Regions from separate parts of the Pseudoalteromonas sp. BSi20439 genome, predicted to be linked through region 2. Evidence: predicted binding sites of a transcription regulator. Region 2 holds the regulator's gene; the other holds the start of a gene.

Region 1 (4,350 bases), on a different contig from region 2:
AAAACATTACTTGCTGTTTCAAAGAACAACAGCAAAAGCGCCCTATGCGTTTGCTAAAAGAGATTGGCAAGCAATTAATGATATTAGCCGCTTGCGTATTAGTTATTACGATGATCGGGTTAACGAAACCACAAAAACCTTACGTGAACGCCAGCAAACAGACCAGCTAAACGAAAGCTTATGGCTTGAAGTAAAGAAAATTTACCAGCATTTTTTATGTTTTCATCCGCAAGCTGAGCTTGCTGAGACATTTTATAACTCCGTATTTTGCCGCCTGTACCACCGCCGCTATTTCCATAACGATTTTATTTTTGTTGAAGCAACACTCAAAGATGCGCCTTCAGTGCCTGTAGAAGCTGAATACAGAAGCTACTTCCCTGTAGTGGACGGTTTAAAACCAACCATTAAACGAATCATTAACCACTTTGATTTTAAAGCCGATTTTGTCAATCTTGAGCGCGATATTCGTTTATTAGTTAAAGCGTTTTATAAGCAGGCCCCCGATACTCACCACCAGCATTGGCAAATGCGTTTTGATATATTACACACGCCGTTCTACCGCAATAAAGCCGCGTATATTGTAGGGCGTGTTGTATCGCAAAGTGGCGTTCAACCTTTTATCATTGCGGTACTTCACCATGAAGACCAGGGGTTATATCTTGATGCCCTGCTGACTAAGTCGTCGCAAATGCGGGTTATTTTTGGCTTTGCACGAGCCTACTTTATGGTAGAAACTCACGCCCCTTCCGCGTTAGTGCGGTTTTTAAACCAACTGATGCCGAATAAAACCTTAGCCGAGCTTTACAATGCGATTGGTTTTCATAAACAAGGAAAAACTGAGTTTTACCGTGAGTTTTTGAATCATTTAACCCATTCTAATGACGAATTTACCATTGCACCTGGCACCCCTGGTATGGTGATGATGGTATTTACTCTGCCCTCATTTGGTTATGTATTTAAAGTCATCAAAGATAAATTTGGTGAAAGTAAGCCATTTGGTCGCGATACCGTATTAAAACGCTATCAATTGGTTAAAAGCCACGACCGTGTAGGGCGAATGGCCGACACTATAGAGTATTCAAACGTCGTATTTCCTTTAGCGCGTTTTGATAGTAACTTGTTAGCGCAGTTACATAAAACCATTGGATCATCAATGGTTATTGAAGGTGACTGGTTAATTATAAAACATTTATATATTGAAAGACGCATGACACCGCTTAATCTGTTTTTAGAAAATGCAGACGAAAAAAGTGCCGCCGATGCCATTGAAGAGTATGGGCAGGCGCTTAAAGAAATGATTGCCGTGAATATTTTCCCTGGCGATATGCTGTTAAAGAACTTTGGTGTAAGTAAGCACAAACGGATTATTTTTTATGATTACGATGAAGTGCAATATTTAACAGACATGAACTTTAGAGCGCTACCTAAAGCAAAAAGTTATGACGATTATTTAATGGACGAACAAAGTTACTCGGTTGCTCCTCAGGATGTATTTCCAGAGCAGCTATGTACCTTTGTAATGCCTAATCCAACATATAAACAATTTTTAACTAGCACGCACCCTGAATTACTTGATGTTAACTTTTGGAAACAAGCACAACAAAATATAAAAAATGGAAAGGTGAGTCATATTTATCCCTATCCTACAGCACAGCGTTTTATCCATTATTGGTAAACGTTAAGGACACACAATGAATATAAGTAAAATAGATTTAAATTTACTGGTTTACCTCGATACGTTACTGCGCGAATGTAATGTTACTCGTGCTGCAAACCAGCTTAGCATTACTCAACCGGCAATGAGTAACGGACTTAAACGCCTACGTAACCTTTTTAATGATCCTATTTTAGTGCGTACCAGCGATGGTATGGTACCGACTGAGCGTGCTATTGAGTTGCAGCCTGTGATTCGTGGAATTTTGATGACCCTTGAAGAAACGCTGGCACCTAACCGTGAGTTTGAGGCTAAACAAAGTAAGCGAGTGTTTAGGATCATGGCCAGTGATTACGCGGCCAGTACCATGGCACCGCGTTTATTAGGGAAACTACACGAAGAAGCGCCCGACACCACCTTAGATATTTTAACTCCTAGTGATGTTACCTTTCACGATGTTGAAAACGGTAAAGTTGATATGGCGATTAACCGCTTTGAAAATTTACCACAGTCGTTTCATCATAAACGTATTTGGAAAGACAGCTTTTGTTGTTTAGTAAAATCAGATAACCCCATTATTGAAAACTTTAGCCTAGACAGCTATTTAAAAGCTCGCCATATTTGGGTAAGTAAAACAGGCTTTGGTGTTGGTGTGGGGATGGACCCTAAAGATGTGCAGAAGCTGGGCTGGGTTGATGAGGCACTGGCGCATTTTGGTAAACACCGTAATATTGCCACTTTTACTCGTAACTATCATGTGGCTGTTCACTTAGCCAAAGAGAAAAATTTAGTTGCGACTTTGCCCTCAAAAGCGGCCAATATTTATTTAGACGATCCTGGGCTTAAAATACTGGAGCCACCCTTTCCTATCCCGCCATTTGAACTTGATATGATATGGAGTCCTTTATTACACAGAGACGCTAGTCATATTTGGTTACGCCAAAAAGTAGCTGAAGTAGCGGATGAGCTAAAATAACCTTCTTACATACCTTAATGTAAAATTTGCTTGCTAACGCTTAGTTAGCAAGCCTACCAAACTATTAAAAAAAATTAAAAACCATAAAATACAAAAGCTTAAAAAACAAAACCTACTTGGAATAGCGCTTGCTTAGTAATGACTGTATTTTAAATTAACAGAGGTCATTATTATGAGCACCCATCAAGGACAAGAAATTAATCATATTACCGACATTATCCAAGTAATGAATAGCGGCATCGACTTTTACCAAACAGCACAAGATAAAGTACAAGACCCCGCTATAGGAGCCCTATTCCAACGTATGATTGACGCTCGTAAAGTCAGTGTGGAGAGTTTACAACCTTACGCAATTAATCAACAAGGTGAGCGCGAAGATGGCTCGTCGTTTGTTGTAGAAGCACGCCGTGCATTTACTACTTTGATTAGTAAATTTGCTAACGATAACGATCAAACCTACGTTAAAGAGCTTGAGGAAGTAGAAGATAAAACCTTAGAAGAAATAAAAGTAGCGTTGAAAAAGCCTCAGTCTCATGATTGTGAAGCAGCGTTATCAAAAGTATTACTTACTATGCAGAGCTGCCATGCTGAAATGAGTAAAATGCAAAAACATTAAGTTTAAAAACGATAAAAGGGCCTGACGGCCCTTTGGTTGTTAAATAACAATAGGAGAGTTATTAATTAAAAGCGGTACTCTGCACCTACGTAGTAGTAAGCACCGTTGAAACCAAATGGCGCTGAACGACGTGAGTACTTAAATACACCATCGCTGCTGACAATGGTGTTACCTTGAGCGTCTACAATTGTGCCTGAACGTGAATTACCTATGGTGTTTTCATCTGGGTAAACATCAAATAAGTTATTTGCGCCAATATTTACTGATAAATCGTCAGTCACAAAGTAATTTACTTTGATGTCAGTTAAAATTTCAGCACCATAAGTCTGGCGGCCGCCATCTTCCACTGTGTATTCACCAAAGCGATTAAGCGATAGGTTTACGGTCCAGTCGTCGCGACGATAAAGTGCACTTAAGTTAATTCGATCTTCTGGTTGCCATTCTTCAATAATAGAAATTTCTTGATCAGAAAACACATCATCGACTGGCACGGTTTCAAGACCAGAACCTGCAGGGGTAAATAACGACACGACATCAGTTTCTGTAAAGTTAGCCGCTAAAGTAAAATCAAGCGTGCCACCAAGGCCTTCTGTATTCCATGTAGCCACAAAGTCGATACCTTGTGTCTCAGTATCAGCGCCATTTAAGAAAAACTGCCCTGCACCCGCACCTGAACTTAATAACGCAGCATCAAGACTGCTTGATAAGCCTTTACCTAAGCGATTACTAATTACAATACGGTCGTCAATATCAATTGAGTAGTAATCTAGGGTTACATTAATATTATCGCTTACGTTATAAACGATACCTAAACTGCGGTTTTGAGATTTCTCTTCTGTGAGCTTAGGAATACCTAAACTTTGCGCAAGGGTTGAATCGTTTCTAAAGGTCCCCACTTCTTCAGCCACTAAATTACCATTAGGACCTACAACAAACTGTGTGCTGATGTTGTTAAAATACAACTGCTGCATTGAAGGTGCTCTAAAGCCTGAGCTTAGCGCACCACGAAGTGAAATATCTTCAGTTACTGACCAGTTACCGGCTAGTTTAAAGTTAACTGTATCGCCAAACCCTTTGTAATTGTCGTAACGTAACGCCCCTGAG
Region 2 (10,307 bases):
GCCAGCGTCGTTTGCATAAAGCGATTTTGCGTTACCATGATCCTGCCGGTTGGCCAATGATCCGTGAAGCCCTGCGTAATATGGGCAAAGCTAAACTCATTGGTAAAGGTCCAAATTGTTTAGTGCCAGAAGAAGGCAGAGATGAAAGGCAAACCAAAGGCGGTAAAGGCAATAAGGGCGGTCGTCCTGCGCTTACTCGTCATACTGGCTTTAGTCAGTTTAAAAAAGCCAACACTAAACCTAAGGTAGGCGGTAATCGCCAGCGCGCTAAGTAGCCTTAACTTATGTAAAGTAACTATCGGCTTAAACAAAAACACCGCGTATTGATGCGGTGTTTTTGTTTATAAACGTTTATAAAAAGATTAAATCAATAACCAAGTCGCAGTACCTAAGAAGGCAAATATACCAACAATATCAGTTACTGTGGTTAGTACCACACTGCCTGCAAGTGCTGGATCTATTTTCATTTTTTTAAGCAATAGTGGGATACTAGCACCCGCAATACCTGCCGCAACTAAATTCATAAACATAGCAAACGCTAAAACACCACCGAGTTTGAAATCCCATTGCCAAAGCGCAACGACACCGGCAATTAGGATAGACCAAACCATACCGTTAATCGCGCCGATAGCGAGTTCTTTTAATAATAAAAAACGTTGGTTAGTTTGGTTAATATGACCTACGGCAATACCGCGAATAACCAAAGTTAAAGTTTGGCTGCCTGCAACCCCACCCATTGACGGGACAATGCCATTGAGCACAGCAAGAATTGGTAATATAGCTAAGGTGTTTTCAAAAAAGCTCGCCACAATTGCAGCCAGCAATGCAGTTAGTAAGTTTACACCTAGCCAAATTGAGCGCTTTTTAGAGCTTTTTAAGACCGGCGCAAAGGTATCTTCTTCATCATCAAGACCCGCTAAGCTTAATAAGCTATGCTCTGCATCTTCACGGATAACATCAACGATATCATCAATAGTAATACGACCAAGCAAATGCGCGTTGTCATCGACAACTGGTGCCGATATCCAGTTATGCCGTTCAAATAGTTGCGCTACTTCGCTTTCATCCATTGAAATAGGAATAGATTCACACTCTTCATCCATTAAATCCTGAACAATTTTCTCTGGAGGATTAGTTAATAAAGTGCTTAGCGATAAGGCGCCTAAAAAACAGTTATGTTTATCTACAACGTATAAGTCATCGGTGCCTTCTGGTAGCTCACCGCGTAAGCGAATATAACGTAGTACAACATCTAGAGTTACATCAGGGCGAATAGTTACGGTATCGATATTCATCAAGGCGCCAGCAGAGCGCTCCTGATAGGATAGAGCTTGTGTTGCACGTTCTCTATCTTGAATATCCATAGCGCTGACAACGTCTTTATAAACGGTGTCAGGCAGACTACGTAGCACTTCCCCTAAGTCATCATGGCCCATGTCTTCTGTTGCAGCCGCAATGTGCTCAGGTGCCATTTGCGCAATAATACCCAAACGTACGTCTTCAGAGAGCTCTTCAAGTACATCGCCCTGTACATCAGGATCAACCAGTTGCCAGAGCATGCGACGAATTTTATGGGGAGATGATTCTAAAAGAAGTGCGGTATCACAAGGTGCCGTTTTTGCTAGCATGCGCCTAACTTGAACAAATTGACCACTATTTAGTGACTTGGTCACCTGTTTTAGTTGTTGTAGTGGAATATCTTGTTCTAAAGCTTCAGGCATTGGCGTCCTTAATTAAATTTTATTACATAGTGGAAGGGTTATGAATGCTATTCAATTTTAGTTTATCTTACTTTATATGAGCAAACTACCTCAACCACTATTAACCTTAGCTTAGGATGATGATTTAATGATGAACTATTTTATTCTTGCTCATTAAATCGTTGGTCAATGAGCTCACCAATTGCATTAAGTGCAGGTTCTGCGTCAGGGCCTTCACATACTACCTTCACTTCTTTGCCTTGACTGCTCTCTAGTAACATAAGTGCTAATACACTATCGCCAGCGGCTTGTTTATCGTCTTGAAATAAAGTGATTGAGGCATCAAATTGCACAGAAAGCTGTGCCAGTACTGTTGCCGCTCTGGCATGCAGGCCTAATTTGTTTTTTATTAAAAATGTGTTTTCTAACCGCATTACTATTCTCTTTGATGTTATTCTTGTTCTCTGTGACGAATTTTTACATTAGGATGACTCATTGCAAAACTTTCACCTATAGTTTGCGCTAAGTAAACAGAACGGTGTTGTCCACCAGTACAACCTATGGCTATGGTCAAATAGCTGCGGTTATTTCTTTCTAAATGCGGCAACCATGTTTGTACAAAGGTTTGAATTTGCCATGTAAATTTTTGTACTATGCTGTGGCTGGCTAGGTAGTCTTTTACCGGTTGATCTAGCCCTGTGAGTGGCTTAAGTTCAGGCTCCCAATGCGGGTTTGGTAAAAATCGGGCATCGAATACGTAATCTGCTTCTTTGGGTATACCGTGCTTAAAACCAAATGACTCAAAGGTAATGATCAGTTGTTTGTCTTTTTTACCGAGTATTTTTTCACGGATAGACTCAGCCAGCTGATGCACACTTAAATCAGTGGTATCAATCATATGATCAGCATGATTGATCAAAACATCCAGTAGTTGTTTTTCTTTTTTTATTGCTAAATCAAGCGGTAGAGAATCAATAGAAAGAGGGTGAAGACGCCTAGTTTCCGAAAAGCGTTTAATTAATGTTTGATCGTCACTGTCTAAATAAAACACCGTTGGTTTAGTGAAACCAGGTAAATATTCAATGATTTCATTAAACTGTTGCTGCTCTTTAGGTAAGTTACGCACATCAACACTTACGGCAATTTTGTTGTAGCTGTCGGAAACACTTCGAACAAGAGATGGTAATAAATTTAAAGGAATATTATCTACACAATAATAACCTAAATCCTCAACAACCCGTAACGCAACAGATTTACCAGAACCTGAGCGACCACTTATAATTATTAATTCCATTTATCACCCTTTATTGTTACTACGGTTGACTGACAATGACTTGGTACAGCTCATTGTCGGATTTTGCCGCCCGTAATTGCTTACAAAATTCTTTATCGTTGAGCTTATCTGCAATGGTAGCTAAGGTCTTTAAATGCTGTTGATTGTCACCGTCGGGGACAATTAAGGCAACAAAAATGTCGACCGGTCGGTTATCTATCGCATCAAAATTAATAGCCGTTTCGCTCACCAGTATAAGTGCAAGAGGCTCTTGTGCACCACTCATACGACCATGTGGAATTGCAATTCCTCGGCCTATACCTGTGCTCCCTAGCTTTTCTCTAGCGGTTAACGCGTTGAGAATATCTTGTTGGGTTAAATAGGGCAGTTTATTGTGAGCCAATTCACTGATAAATTCTAAAATTCTTTTTTTACTATTAAAAAGGACCGCAGCTTTACTGCAGTCCTGACAGATAAGTGAGCTTAGTTTCATAGTGTTAGTGTCGAGCAAGTTTCTCTTTGTGTTTAATTACTTGACGATCTAGCTTGTCAATCAGCGAGTCTATAGCGGCATACATATCTTGATGTTCAGTAGAGGCAAAAATTTCAGCGCCACTAACATGAACGGTTGCTTCAGCTTTTTGGTTTAGTTTTTCTACATCGAGAATAACATGCACATTCGTTATGTGATCAGTGTGCCTCTGCAGCTTTGCAAATTTACTATTTACGTAGTCTCTAAGCGAGTCAGTAATATCTACATGGCGACCAGTTAAGTTCAGTTGCATAAACATTTTCCTCTTTGTTGTACGCCTTAAATCAAACTTTTTCGTTGATTCGACGGGGGAATAGCTAGAGATTCGCGATATTTTGCAATAGTTCTCCTTGCTACTTTAATTCCTTGCTCTGCCAATATATCTGCAATTTTACTATCACTCAATGGTTTAGCTGAGTTTTCTGCCGCGATTAATTTTTTAATTAATGCGCGAATTGCTGTTGATGAACATTCGCCACCGTTTTCAGTGCTTACATGGCTTGAAAAGAAATATTTAAGCTCAAAAATACCCCGTGGTGTATGCATGTATTTTTGCGTAGTAACACGCGAAATAGTCGATTCGTGCATTTCTACCATTTCTGCCACATCATTAAGCACCATAGGCTTCATCGCCTCAGGACCATGTTCAAAAAAGGCCTGTTGCTGTTGCACAATACAGTTAGTTACTTTAAGTAGCGTGTCGTTTCTACTTTCTAGACTTTTTATAAACCATTTTGCTTCTTGCAAGTGTGAGCGAATAAACTGGCTATCACCACTTGATTTAACAGTACGTGACATAGCCGCATATTGGCTGTTTACCCTAATTTTAGGCATGCTATCAGGGTTTAGTTCAACCACCCAACGCCCTTTAATTTTTTTAACCGACACATCAGGAATAACATACTCTGACTCTTCTCTGACAATAGTGTCTGCCGGTTTTGGGCTAAGGGTATGAATTAACGTCATGATCTCTTTAAGCTCATCTTCTTTGAGCTTAGTTTTTTTCATTAACGTGCGATAATCACGTGCCGCTAGTAAATCAATATGATCGGTTAAAATCATTTTTGTTTCGTTTAAAAAAGGCGTGTCTTTATCAAATTGATTAAGTTGAATACACAAACACTCTTGTAAACTACGCGCGGCTATTCCTACTGGATCAAATAATTGAATACGCTTTAATACCGCTTCTATTTCATCAAGTTCAACTTCATCTTCGTCGTCGTTTTCTTGATTAAAGCTTTCTAAAATTTCTTCACAGCTAAGGGTTAAAATACCTGAGTCGTCCACGGCTTCTACTATTGCAATCGCAATGGCTTCATCTGTAGGACTAAATGGCGTCAGTTGCAATTGCCACATTAAATATTCATGCAGCGTTTCAGTTGAAGAGCCTTGATAAATTGATTCATCTTCAGGCATCGGTCCCGATGAAGAGGCAGGTGCTGCGCTCATGTATTCATCCCATGTAACGTCCATTGCCATATCATCGCTAATGGTGTCTTTGCTCATGGCTTCGCCGCTGTCTTGCTCATACTCGCTAGGTTTTTCGTCAGCTGAAGCACTTAGCGTTGATTCATCGTTATCGGCTTTTTGTTCGTTTTTACCCGCAGCATCTTCGCTGTAATCTTGTTCTTCAACTTCAAGCAAGGGATTGCTATCGAGCGCTTCTTGAATTTCTTGCTGGAGATCCAATGTACTGAGCTGCAATAAGCGAATTGCTTGTTGCAACTGTGGAGTCATTGTAAGTTGCTGGCCCATGCGCAGCTGTAATGATTGCCTCATTTATCTCTAACAATCCTTTTAAATTACGGTCTGTTGACCTTTACGGATTAAAATTTGTTCAAACTAGGGGCGGTTTAATCGCGGCGCGAGGTTTGTAACCTAGTGGGCTAAGTCAAAACCGAGCAACAAAAAGTAAATCGTCCCTAGGCAGAACCCGAAGGCCAGCGCCTGTTTGGCATTGATGCTGCGTTATCGCCTATTTATGGGGAATACCACATCACATAGGCTCTGCCTTGCCTAAATACCAAACAGACTGCTGCAAATTCAACCTTGAAAGGTCAACAGACCTAAGTATAATTAATCTTAGCAGATGCTTAGTGGAATAACACAAATATTAGAGCTTGAACTGCTCGCCCAAATAAACATCGCGTACTGTTTTATCGTTTAATACGTAATCTGGAGTGCCTGATGCAATTAACTCCCCATGAGAAACTATGTAGGCTTTTTCACAAACATCAAGTGTTTCGCGTACGTTGTGATCTGTGATCAATACGCCAATCCCTCGATTTTTAAGATGCTCTATGATCTTTTTAATATCTAATACAGAGATAGGATCAACCCCTGCAAAGGGTTCGTCTAATAGTATAAATTTAGGATTTGCTGCTAATGCCCGGGCAATTTCAACACGGCGGCGTTCACCGCCTGACAGAGCCATACCTTGGCTGTCACGAATATGCTGAATGCTAAATTCATCAAGTAAATTATTTAAGGTATCTTCACGTTGTTGTTTATTAAGCTCTTTACGTGTTTCTAAAATAGCCATTAAGTTTTGGTAAACCGTCAGCTTTCTAAAAATCGATGATTCTTGTGGTAAGTAACCAATCCCTAGGCGAGCTCGGCTGTGCATTGGTAATAAAGTGATATCTTGATCATCTATTGATATTTTACCTTTATCGCTCGGTACAAGCCCTACAATCATGTAAAAGGTCGTGGTTTTACCTGCGCCATTGGGGCCAAGTAAACCGACAATACTGCCAGCTTCGACTTCTAGGCCAACATTTTTCACCACTTCACGGCCTTTATAGCTTTTTGCTAATAGCTCTGCTTTTAATGTGCTCATGGTTGGCCTTTATCGTCTTCTTTTTTGTTTTCAACAGGCACCAAAATGGTGTGTACACGATCGGTTGAATTTTCATCTTTTTCTGCGCTAATCAACTGCTGCTCTATATCGTAGGTGATACTTTTAGCGGTAATTTTTTGACCTGCTTGAGCGATGCTGGCATCACCGATTAAGGTTAAAAAACGTTGCGATACATCATAGCGAACTTCATTGGCACTGGCGCTCATGATGGTGCCATCAGCTTGTGTTTCTTCAAAGTAAGCAGGGCTACCTGTGGCAATTAAAAGTTGCTTATTCTCGCCTAAGTCATCACGTTTATGTACTTCTAAACGATCGGCGGTAATGCGGCGATTACCATGAATAATTTCAACATTCTTTTCAAAAATGCCCACGTTTTCTTTTAATTGACCTTCCTGTCTGTCAGCACTAATTGAAATTTGATTAGCCACAGGGGCTTCAACGGCCTCCTCTGCATGGCTATGAAATGCAATCAGTAGTGAAGGAACAATTAAAATTTTAAATAGGTTATTGGTCATAATATAGGGTTCGCGTATGGTTAATAAGTTTAATCACTTCGGTTTTTAAATCGGCTTCAAGGCCTTTACCGATGATTTTTAAATTAGGTCCTGTAATAACGACTGGCTGCTGTGACTGCATAGTGAGTAGTTTTATATCTACATTGATGCTATCGGCTGTGATCGTATCGATCATTGCGTTATCGACTAAATTTAGCGCTTTCACATTACCCTCTAACACCAGTTGCCGATCGTCGTAGAGGGTGGCTTCATCAGCGTTAATACGCCATGTTTGCTGTTCGTTATATAACGTAAATATAGGTTTTTCAAAAAAGGTAAAACCGAGTTGTTGATATAACTCCATTTTTACCGCAGTCACTTTATGGCTTACTTTACCTTGATCATTGTAAGCGGTTTGTTTTAGCTCAATCGCGGTATAATCGGGTCTAGCAATAACTTGAGTTTGTTCATCCGCAACAATATCTACCTGAGTAAAGTAAGGATACCAAAGCCAAACCATACAGCTTATGAATAAAACGCTCAGTATAATGCGCGCCACATTCATGAACTGGTTCCTTGGCTGGTAAGTGGCTTATTGTTTTCAAGCATTAGTAAGTCTGTTAACTCTCTTACTGCGCCAAAGCCGCCAGGCAGCTGAGTAACATAATGCGATAAACGTTTAATCAGCGGGTGGGCGTCGTTCACGGCTACTGCAAACCCGACTTTTTCCATTACTGGCATATCAGGGCCATCGTCGCCTATGTAGGCAATTTGCTCATCGCTAAGCGCTAATTTTTGTTTTAATTCTTGATAGGCGATGAGTTTGTCTTCTTGGCCTTGGTATATATGTTGTACGGTTAAACTACTCATACGTTGTTGAACTATTTGTGAGTGACGACCTGTGATCACGGCAACTTCAAAACCACTATTAATAAGGGCTTTAATGCCAAATCCGTCTTTGGTATTAAATGCTTTGAGCTCTTCACCTTGGTTACCAAGATAAATACGCCCATCAGAAAACACACCATCAATGTCGCAAATTAATAATTTTATTTTTTTGGCGCGCGCTTTTGCATCATCACTTAACGGTTGGTAAAGATCTTCAAACTGCATTTATAGCACTCCCGCTTTTAGTAAGTCTTGCATATTTAGTGCGCCAATGGGCTGATTATGCTCATTAATCACAATTAAACCATTAATACGTTTTTGTTCCATAATGTTCAGTGCTTCAGCCGCGAGCATGTCTTGTGTGGCTGTTGTGCATGATTTAGTCATCACAACATTAATTTCTGTGCTGTGTATATCAACACGTTGCTCTAAAATACGGCGTAAATCACCATCGGTAAACAAACCAGATAATTGTTGGTTACCATCTATAATAGCGGTCATGCCGAGTCCTTTGGCTGACATTTCAATTAGGGCGTCTTTAATGGTTTGCGTTTCATTAATAATAGGCGTGTGAATACCGCTGTGCATTACATCTTTTAAGGTTAACAGTAAGCGTTTGCCTAAACTGCCACCTGGATGCGACAGAGCAAAATCATCTGCGGTAAAGCCACGGGCTTCCAATAATGCGACTGCCATTGCATCACCCATAGCGAGTGTTGCCGTGGTACTTGCCGTTGGCGCTAGGCCTAATGAGCAGGCTTCTTGTTCAACTTTAATACACACATGCACATTTGCCAATGTTGCCATAGTTGACGTTTCGTTACCTGTCATAGCAATCATTTTAGCGCCAATGCGTTTTAATACCGGAATAATATTAAGCACTTCACTGGTTTCGCCAGAGTTAGAAATAAGCATAACTACATCACTGGCAGTGATCATACCTAAATCACCATGACTCGCTTCACCAGGGTGAACAAAAAATGCGGGGCTACCAGTACTCGCTAAAGTGGCTGCTATTTTATTACCGATATGGCCCGATTTACCCATGCCAATAACAATAATACGGCCTGAGCAGTCATACATTAATTGACACGCTTGGTTAAAGCTTTCATTAACGTATTGTGCGATATCGTTGAGTGCTTGGCGTTCTATATCAAGGACGCGTAAGCCTTGTTGAATAAAATTTAGCGTTGCCATGGATCACCCTACTTGACTAAAAATATAACCTTGGTAAATCATAAATGCGACGATGAGCAAGCCACCTTCTAGTCTATTGATACGTCTTTGACCTCTAAAGTTCAATGACATAGCAATAAGTGCCAAGGTTGCACCTATCATAATGATAACATCACGGTTAGCTACTGATGCGTCAATAACCGATGGGTTAATTAATCCTGCCAGCGGTAATACCGCTAAAATATTAAAGATATTTGAGCCAACAATGTTACCCAGTGCTAGGTCATCTTCATTTTTAAGAACACCCGCAATAGAGGCTGCAAGTTCAGGTAAGCTGGTACCTATGGCTATTATGGTTAAACCAATTACTAAGTCACTTAAGCCAAAGTATTTAGCAATATCGACGGCTGAGCCAACTAAAAAGTGTGAGCTAACCGGCAGTAAAATCATACCCACTACCAACCAAAAAACGGCTTTTTTGGTTGGTACGTTGTCAGGTACTTCATCACAGGCTTCGCTAACAAAGGGGTCGTCTTGGTTTTTTGCTCGCAGTGATACAAAAATAAGCCCACCAATAAAAACAACAAAACCAAACAGTAAGGCTGCGCCTTCAAAAAACGAAAAGTAGTTATCTGAAAAAATATACCAAGTGGCGATAGACACCAGTAATACCAATGGAATTTCACGCCTTAGTGTACTTGAAGAAACTGAAAGTGGTCTTAAAAGCGCTGTAATACCTAATACTAATAGTATGTTAGTTATATTTGAACCTACCGCATTACCAACCGCCGTATCGGTTTTATTAGCCAAAGCAGCTGAAGCGGATACCATCATTTCAGGCGCCGATGAGCCCATAGCTACCACGGTTAAACCTACTATTAATGTTGGTACGCCAAAGTTTTTAGCCAGTGCAGCTGCACCATAAACAAACCTGTCTGCACTCCATACGAGAGCTGCAAAACCGAGAATTAAAATGACAAACGAGGTAACCATTGTGATAAGCCAGCTAGTGTAAATTCAGATAGCGCGAATAGTAACAAAAGCCACCATAAAAGTATAAGTAAAAGAGTAAGCTGTAATACATTAGACGGTTATTAAAATAATTTTTTACTAAGTTGATTTGGTTGTTTAAGCGTCGGTTAAGTCAATTTATCGCAGTCTTATAACTGTTTTGGCGGCGCTATTACAAAATCTTACGAATTGTTTTTTCCATCTTGACCAAAAAACCCTTAAAATAGAAATATGAGAGAATATTGTTATGGAGAGCGACTTGTCGCAATCAATAGTAGAAGTAAAGGATGTTACCTTTTCTAGAGGCGATAGGGTCATATATAAAAATATGAGCTTTGATGTCCCAGAGGGTAAAATTACTGCCATTATGGGG

What was found. Region 2 encodes sigma-54, which starts transcription at its own class of promoters, with help from an activator protein. Its sites were predicted from a motif close to GTTGGCACGNNNNTNGNNT; they were not measured.
Region 1: a site for sigma-54 is predicted at 2,746-2,764, ahead of P20439_RS15465 (PA2169 family four-helix-bundle protein). Genes of this name have one in related genera too.

The regions. Positions count from the first base shown of each region.
Region 1 is NZ_BADW01000198.1:53,127-57,476, reverse strand. It holds gene aceK (bifunctional isocitrate dehydrogenase kinase/phosphatase) at 1-1,675, shown strand, start outside; gene P20439_RS15470 (LysR family transcriptional regulator) at 1,692-2,630, shown strand; gene P20439_RS15465 (PA2169 family four-helix-bundle protein) at 2,803-3,246, shown strand; gene P20439_RS15460 (TonB-dependent siderophore receptor) at 3,312-4,350, opposite strand, start outside.
Region 2 is NZ_BADW01000055.1:38,466-48,772, forward strand. It holds gene P20439_RS05350 (YgiQ family radical SAM protein) at 1-275, shown strand, start outside; gene mgtE (magnesium transporter) at 363-1,721, opposite strand; gene P20439_RS05360 (HPr family phosphocarrier protein) at 1,862-2,134, opposite strand; gene rapZ (RNase adapter RapZ) at 2,152-2,994, opposite strand; gene ptsN (PTS IIA-like nitrogen regulatory protein PtsN) at 3,014-3,466, opposite strand; gene hpf (ribosome hibernation promoting factor) at 3,471-3,758, opposite strand; gene P20439_RS05380 (RNA polymerase factor sigma-54) at 3,785-5,284, opposite strand; gene lptB (LPS export ABC transporter ATP-binding protein) at 5,619-6,344, opposite strand; gene lptA (lipopolysaccharide transport periplasmic protein LptA) at 6,341-6,880, opposite strand; gene lptC (LPS export ABC transporter periplasmic protein LptC) at 6,870-7,424, opposite strand; gene kdsC (3-deoxy-manno-octulosonate-8-phosphatase KdsC) at 7,421-7,972, opposite strand; gene P20439_RS05405 (KpsF/GutQ family sugar-phosphate isomerase) at 7,973-8,944, opposite strand; gene P20439_RS05410 (calcium/sodium antiporter) at 8,948-9,916, opposite strand; gene P20439_RS05415 (ATP-binding cassette domain-containing protein) at 10,182-10,307, shown strand, end outside.